DNA from 2 places in the Enterocloster citroniae genome. Region 2 is predicted to be linked to the other one. Evidence: predicted binding sites of a transcription regulator. Region 2 holds the regulator's gene; the other holds the start of a gene.
What was found. The regulator HrcA, encoded in region 2, represses chaperone genes, less so after heat shock. The targets are predictions, from matches to a motif close to TGTTAGCACTCNNNNNNNNNGAGTGCTAACA.
Positions count from the first base shown of each region.

Region 1: ABID13_RS21715 (co-chaperone GroES) is a predicted target of HrcA. The motif match lies at 1,986-2,016, and genes of this name have one in related genera.

Region 1 is NZ_JBEPLZ010000022.1:5,921-9,347, forward strand. Features, by position in the region: gene groL (chaperonin GroEL) at 1-1,553, opposite strand, end outside; gene ABID13_RS21715 (co-chaperone GroES) at 1,608-1,892, opposite strand; gene ABID13_RS21720 (hypothetical protein) at 2,154-2,798, shown strand; gene ABID13_RS21725 (MORN repeat-containing protein) at 2,880-3,427, opposite strand, start outside.
Region 2 is NZ_JBEPLZ010000003.1:258,678-262,104, forward strand. Features, by position in the region: gene ABID13_RS05210 (3D domain-containing protein) at 1-389, opposite strand, end outside; gene ABID13_RS05215 (3D domain-containing protein) at 669-1,235, opposite strand; gene hrcA (heat-inducible transcriptional repressor HrcA) at 1,612-2,664, shown strand; gene grpE (nucleotide exchange factor GrpE) at 2,683-3,318, shown strand; gene dnaK (molecular chaperone DnaK) at 3,367-3,427, shown strand, end outside.

The sequences.
Region 1 (3,427 bases), on a different contig from region 2:
GACTCGGTTGTCAGCAGTGTGGATGCAACGCTGGTTGCGTTCTGAAGTGCGCTTCTTGTAACCTTTACAGGATCCAGGATGCCTGCTTCGATCATGTCTACAAACTCTTCCTTATATGCATCAAATCCGGTTCCTGTCTTGGATTCTTTTACCTTATTAACGATCACGGAACCTTCCAGTCCGGCATTGGCAACAATGTGGAACAGAGGAGCTTCCAGTGCTTTTAAGATGATCTTAGCGCCGGTCTTCTCATCGCCTTCCAGGCCGTCCACGATCTTCTGGACATCAGCTGCAGCGTGTACGTATGCGGAACCGCCGCCCGCAATGATGCCTTCCTCAACAGCTGCCCTTGTTGCATTCAGGGCATCTTCCATACGAAGCTTAGCTTCCTTCATCTCTGTCTCGGTAGCAGCGCCTACACGGATCACAGCAACGCCGCCTGCCAGCTTAGCCAGACGCTCCTGCAGTTTCTCCCTGTCAAAGTCAGAGGTGGTCTCCTCGATCTGCTTGCGGATCTGGGCAACTCTCGCTGCGATAGTATCCTTATCTCCCATACCGTCAACAATAATGGTGTTCTCTTTCTGAACCTTAACGGATTTTGCACGGCCTAACTGCTCCATGGTTGCATCCTTCAGATCCAGTCCAACTTCCTCGGAGATCACGGTTCCGCCTGTGAGAATAGCGATATCCTGCAGCATCTCTTTTCTTCTGTCGCCGTAGCCTGGAGCCTTAACAGCAACTACGTTGAATGTACCTCTTAACTTGTTAACGATCAGGGTGGTCAGTGCTTCGCCTTCCACATCCTCTGCAATGATAAGCAGTCTTGCGCCCATCTTTACAACCTGCTCTAACAGAGGAAGCAGATCCTGGATATTGGAGATCTTCTTATCGGTGATCAGCACATATGGATCGTCCAGGTTTGCTTCCATCTTATCCATATCAGTGCACATATAAGCAGACAGGTAACCTCTGTCAAACTGCATACCTTCAACCAGGTCAAGCTCTGTCATCATTGTCTTGGATTCCTCAATGGTGATAACGCCGTCCTTGGAAACCTTCTCCATAGCGTCTGCTACCATTGTACCAACCTCATCATCAGATGCGGAGATGGCTGCAACTCTTGCGATCTGTGCCTTGCCGTTAATTGGCTTGCTCATAGCCTTAATAGCGTCAACAGCAGCGTCTGTGGCTTTCTTCATGCCCTTTCTCAGAACGATGGGGTTAGCGCCTGCCGCCAGGTTCTTCATACCTTCGTTTACCATTGCCTGAGCCAGTACAGTTGCGGTTGTAGTACCGTCACCGGCAACATCATTGGTCTTGGAAGCAACTTCCTTGATCAGCTGAGCGCCCATATTCTCGTAGGCATCTGCCAGTTCGATCTCTTTTGCAATGGTCACGCCGTCATTGGTAATTAATGGAGCTCCAAAGGATTTATCCAGAACAACGTTGCGTCCTTTCGGTCCTAAGGTAACACGTACTGTATCTGCTAACTGATTCACACCTGATTCAAGTGCCTTGCGGGCTTCTACGCCATATTTAATCTGCTTTGCCATGATGATCAACCTCCAAATTTATGTTCTATTCATTATTTTGTAAAATGGGTTCAATTATTCAACTACTGCCAGGATGTCGCTCTGTTTAACGATCACGTACTTCTCATCATCCAGCTCTACCTCTGTACCGGAGTACTTGGAGTAGATAACCTGATCCCCTGCCTTTACCTGCATGGTGATCTCCTTGCCGTCCACAACACCGCCTGGGCCTACTGCGATAACCTCTGCCTGCTGTGGTTTTTCCTTCGCTGCTCCCGGAAGGACAATACCGGACTTTGTAGTCTCTTCTGCTACTAACTGCTTTAATACGACCTTGTCAAACAATGGTACCAACTTCATAATTGAATTCCTCCTTACAATCTGTCTGCTTTTTCTTTCTCGTTACTTACTAAGCATCTTAATTTTGCTCACATGATATGTTATATCACCAGTTGTTAGCACTGTCAAGACTTGAGTGCTAATTTCTTTTAATTTTATTATTTTTTTACAAATTGATGTTTCTTTTTTTTTCCATTCGTATTACAATAGTAGCAATAAGGAATACTATGAAATGTATCGCACAATTATGCTTTATCATTATTCTAAGAAGGGGGTTTTGTCATGTCAAAGAAAGGTTGGGGTAAGTTCGTAGCATTTGCAGCTGTAGCAGGAGCTGTGGCTGCCGGCGTTTCTTATGTACTTCAGTATAAGACATACCATAATGAACTGGAAAAAGATTTCCGCGAGTTTGAGGACAACGATGAGGAGGCAGATGCGGATGCTTCTGACCGCACCATTGATTCACGGAAGGCGGACCGCAATTATATCTCCCTTTCATCCAGCAAAGATGAGTTCAAGGTAGCTGCCAAGGACATGGCCAGCGCCACGAAGAACGTACTAAAGGATGCAGGCAGCCTTCTGTCAGATACGGCTCACGAAGCCGTCTCAGCAGCCGTGGACACGGCCCACATCGCCATACACACTATGAAGGCCAAGAAGGCGGATCTCATGGATGAGCACGGACAGAACAAGGAGGACGATTCCGAACTGTTCGAGGACGAAGGGTTCCTGGATGATGATTATGTGGACGAGGATGACCTCTATGACTATGGCCGTATGGACGGCGATTCTTCCTATCCTCCCAGGAATTACCCGGAAGATTACAGCGATGACCTGATGGACGAGGAGGAAGCTTCCGTGGAAAAGGAGGATATCCCTCCCGCTCCCGAGCCCACCGCCACCATTGAGGAAGATACACTGGATTAAAGCATAAAACCTCCGGGGGTTTTTGGCATTGTGCCGCTGCCCCGGAGGTTTTTCTTTTTTCCTGTGTTTTATGGTTCAGGATCACTCCTCCCATACCAGAAGATTTTTCCATACAGGCAGCTTGATCTGTTCTTCTCCCAGCACATACGCATGGGTGTCACTGTCCTCTGACAAAAGCTGGTATTCTTCTGTGGATTCGCTGTAAACCCACCTCTCATCCGTAACCACCACGCCGCGGTCCACTTCCAGTTTCCAAGTGACTGTCTCATTCTCATCATTCATGCTGGTATAGGTCACTTCACCGTCCATAAGGTCTTCTGAAAATGTACCCGTCTTGCAGATATCCCTCACTTCCCCCTCCGGGCTCCACTGATAATAGCAGTAGCCGGTATGGCCTTTCCCTTCCATCCTGCCGTCCTTCCAGAGCCCTTCGGAGTAATCATACCTGGGAGCGTCCAGGTTCACCACCTGAAGGGCCGTACACTGTCCCTCCGGCTTTCCATCCTGGAATGTTCCGTAATATACGGTGCCGGCCATTGTAAAAACCATTCCCTGCCCTTCTATCTCTTCACTAAGGCCTTCCCCATTATAGAGGTAACGCCTGCCCTCCATGGTTGTGTAAAACAGAT
Region 2 (3,427 bases):
CCGTTGGCGTAGGTCCTGGGATTGGAAAAGCTCCGGTCACCCACGGCGCCCTCTACCAGGTACACGCCTTCCGGATATGCGTCCCAGTCAATGTCAATGGTAAAGCCATGGCATCCGTTTCCTTTATTATCCTTGTAGAGATCTTCCCTGTATTCGCCGGCAGACATTCTGCGGGAAAATACTTCCTCTCCTGTATTTTTGTTTGTAATGGTTATTAAAACGTTCAGCGCATGGTCAGGGGAATCACTGTTGTAGGCCCATCCGCTGATGACATTGCTGTCAACTGTCTCAAAACGTCCCTTGGATACAGCTGCAAATGCTGTGACTGCCGTGGCTGCAAGTATGCTGATGGTAAGAATGGTCCCGGTTAATAAGTGTCTGAATTTCATGTATTTGTTACCTCCTATTGCCCGCTTAATATTCAAAACATTTTTTTAACATATTAATAAATAATATGTAATACTTTTGTAATATATGAGCAATAAACAAGGTTTTACCATAATTTCCACCTTATGTCAAGGAAATAAATGGAAATACGTGGTTTTTCGCAGGAATTATATCAAAGTTTCTTCAAAAATACAAAAAGTAAAGCCTCCGGACCGGATCCAGGAGGCTTGTAGTGCTTTTATAATATGTGTGTTATTGTTCAGGACGGCTCATTTGTAAAATTATTCTTCGATCAGAAATACTTCTGCGGTGTATGTACCCTTGGCAAGGGCTTCGGCATGAGAGCCGTAAAAGATATCAAGGATGTTGCCGTTTACAGAGGATCCCTTATCCTCAACCGTGTAGATGATCCCATCGATCTTTAATTTGGTACCCAGAGGAAATACATCCAGATCAGCGCTTACAGTATGGTTCGGTGTGGGAGTAGTGCCTGAATAGGTCAGTCCGTGTCCGCCGGAGCACTTTTCACAGTTACAGTATCCGGTGATGGAAAAACGGCCCATGGAAATCTCCTCCTGCTTAGGGGGATCCTCCTTTTTCCCGGCTCCGGGGCCCGCATCCACATATTCATCCTCTGAGGACTGGCTAACCTTGGCCTTATGCGAAACATGATCCTTTTTCGTGTCCGCGGCCTGGGTATTCTCCGTGTTCTCCGGAGTGTCATCCTCTGTTTCTTCTATAACAGTGACGTCTGTTCCCACGGGTTCATCTGCAAACGCAGGAAAAGCAGAACCCAGACACAGGAAAGCCATGGCGGCAGCCAGCAGGACCTTTCTTATATGGTGCATACAATTACCTCGCAGTCTTTATCCGTTGTTATGGTCTTATATGACATCTTAAATATGTATATCTATTATATTACAAAATTGTTAATTGTCAAGTTGAAATGATGAAACAAGTGTTACATAATCGTGAAAAGTGGGGAATAAAACGCATAAATTTGGAATATTTTTGGCAAAAGTGGGAGGTGAAATCAAATATATATGGGTTCCGGTGGGGGACGCATACAGGATATATGTGGTGGGGCGGGGGAACAAATAAATTATAATGAAAGAATTTAGAATTATCTCTTGACAAATCCTCTCAGAAGGAATATATTATGGAATGTAGATGTTAGCACTCTTTGAGACTGAGTGCTAATAATTCGGAAAGGAAGGTGAGCAGATGCCGGTTGATGCATTCCTGGACGACAGGAAGATAACCATATTAAAGGCGATTATCAAGACCTACCTGGAGACAGGGGAACCCGTTGGTTCCAGAACCATCTCCAAGTATTCGGACCTGAAATTAAGCTCTGCCACTATCCGCAATGAGATGTCAGACCTGGAGGATATGGGATACATTGTACAGCCCCATACATCCGCGGGCCGTATCCCTTCTGATAAGGGATACCGGTTCTATGTGGATCAGATCATGCAGGATAAGGAGAATGAGGTAACTGAGTTCAAGGACATGATGGTCCAGAAGGTTGATAAGCTGGAACTGGTCCTTAAGAAGATGGCTCAGGTCCTTGCCTCCAATACCAACTATGCGGCCATGATCAGCGGTCCCAGCTATCACAAGACAAAGCTTAAGTTCATCCAGCTTTCAAAGATGGAGAAAAACAAGCTGCTGGTGGTTGTGGTGGTGGAGGGAAACATCATTAAGAACACTATGGTGGATATCACCGAGGATCTGAGTGATGATGAAATCCTGAACCTGAACATCCTGTTGAACAGCAGTCTCAACGGACTGACAATTGAAGAGATTAATCTGGACATCATCAGCAAGCTGAAAGATGATGCAGGCATCCACAGCCAGGTAGTGGACCTGGTGCTGAACGAGGTGGCGGAAGCCATCCGGGCAGGGGAAGAGGATCTGCAGATATATACCAGTGGAGCGACCAACATTTTTAAGTATCCGGAGCTTTCGGAAGGCGACAAGGCCAGCCGTCTGATCGGTACTCTGGAGCACAAGGAAGTGCTCCAGGAATTCGTATCAGGGGTCAATGCGGAGTCAGAGAACAATTCAGACATCCAGGTCTATATTGGGGATGAGAGCCCGGTGCAGTCCATGAAGGACTGCAGTGTGGTGACTGCCAATTATGATCTGGGAGGAGGACTTAGGGGAACCATTGGTATCATTGGTCCCAAGCGGATGGATTATGAGAAGGTGCTGGGAACCCTGCGGAATCTAATGAACCAGCTGGATGCGGCATTTAAAAAAGATGAAAGGTGATAGGCTGTGAGTGAAGATATGAAGGATGAAGAGTTAAAAAAAGAAGCGGAAACAGCGGCGCAGGCAGAAGTGAACGGGGAAGACCAACAGGCTGCAGGTGAGGAATGCCAGGCCAAGGAAGCACAGGGCGGGGCGGAGGACACCCAGGAATCCCCGGAAGCACCCGAGGAAGGCGCGGGCAAGGAAGAAAAGAAGGGATTCTTTAAAAAGAAAAAAGATCCCAGAGATGAGAAGATAGAAGAACTTACGGACCGGGTGAAGCGCCAGATGGCTGAGTTTGAGAATTTCCGTAAGAGAACTGAGAAAGAAAAGTCCACCATGTATGAGATGGGCGCCAGGGACATCATTGAGCGGATGCTTCCCGTGATCGACAATTTTGAGCGAGGTTTAGCTACCATACCGGAGGAAGAAAAGGGAAGCCCCCTTGCCGAGGGTATGGAGAAGATATATAAGCAGTTCCGGAAGACATTGGAAGAAGCCGGCGTTAAGGCGATCGAAGCCGCGGGCCAGGAGTTTGACCCCAATTTCCACAACGCGGTCATGCATGTGGATGACGAAAACCTTGGGGAGAATGTGGTGGTTGAGGAATTGCAGAAGGGTTATCTGTACAGGGACAGTGTGGTAAGGCACAGTATGGTAAAGGTAGCCAACTAATATTGGCCATTAACTAAATTCATATAAAAATATCAGGAGGAAAAAACTATGAGCAAGATTATTGGTATTGACTTAGGTACAACAAATAGCTGCGTTGCTGTTATGGAAG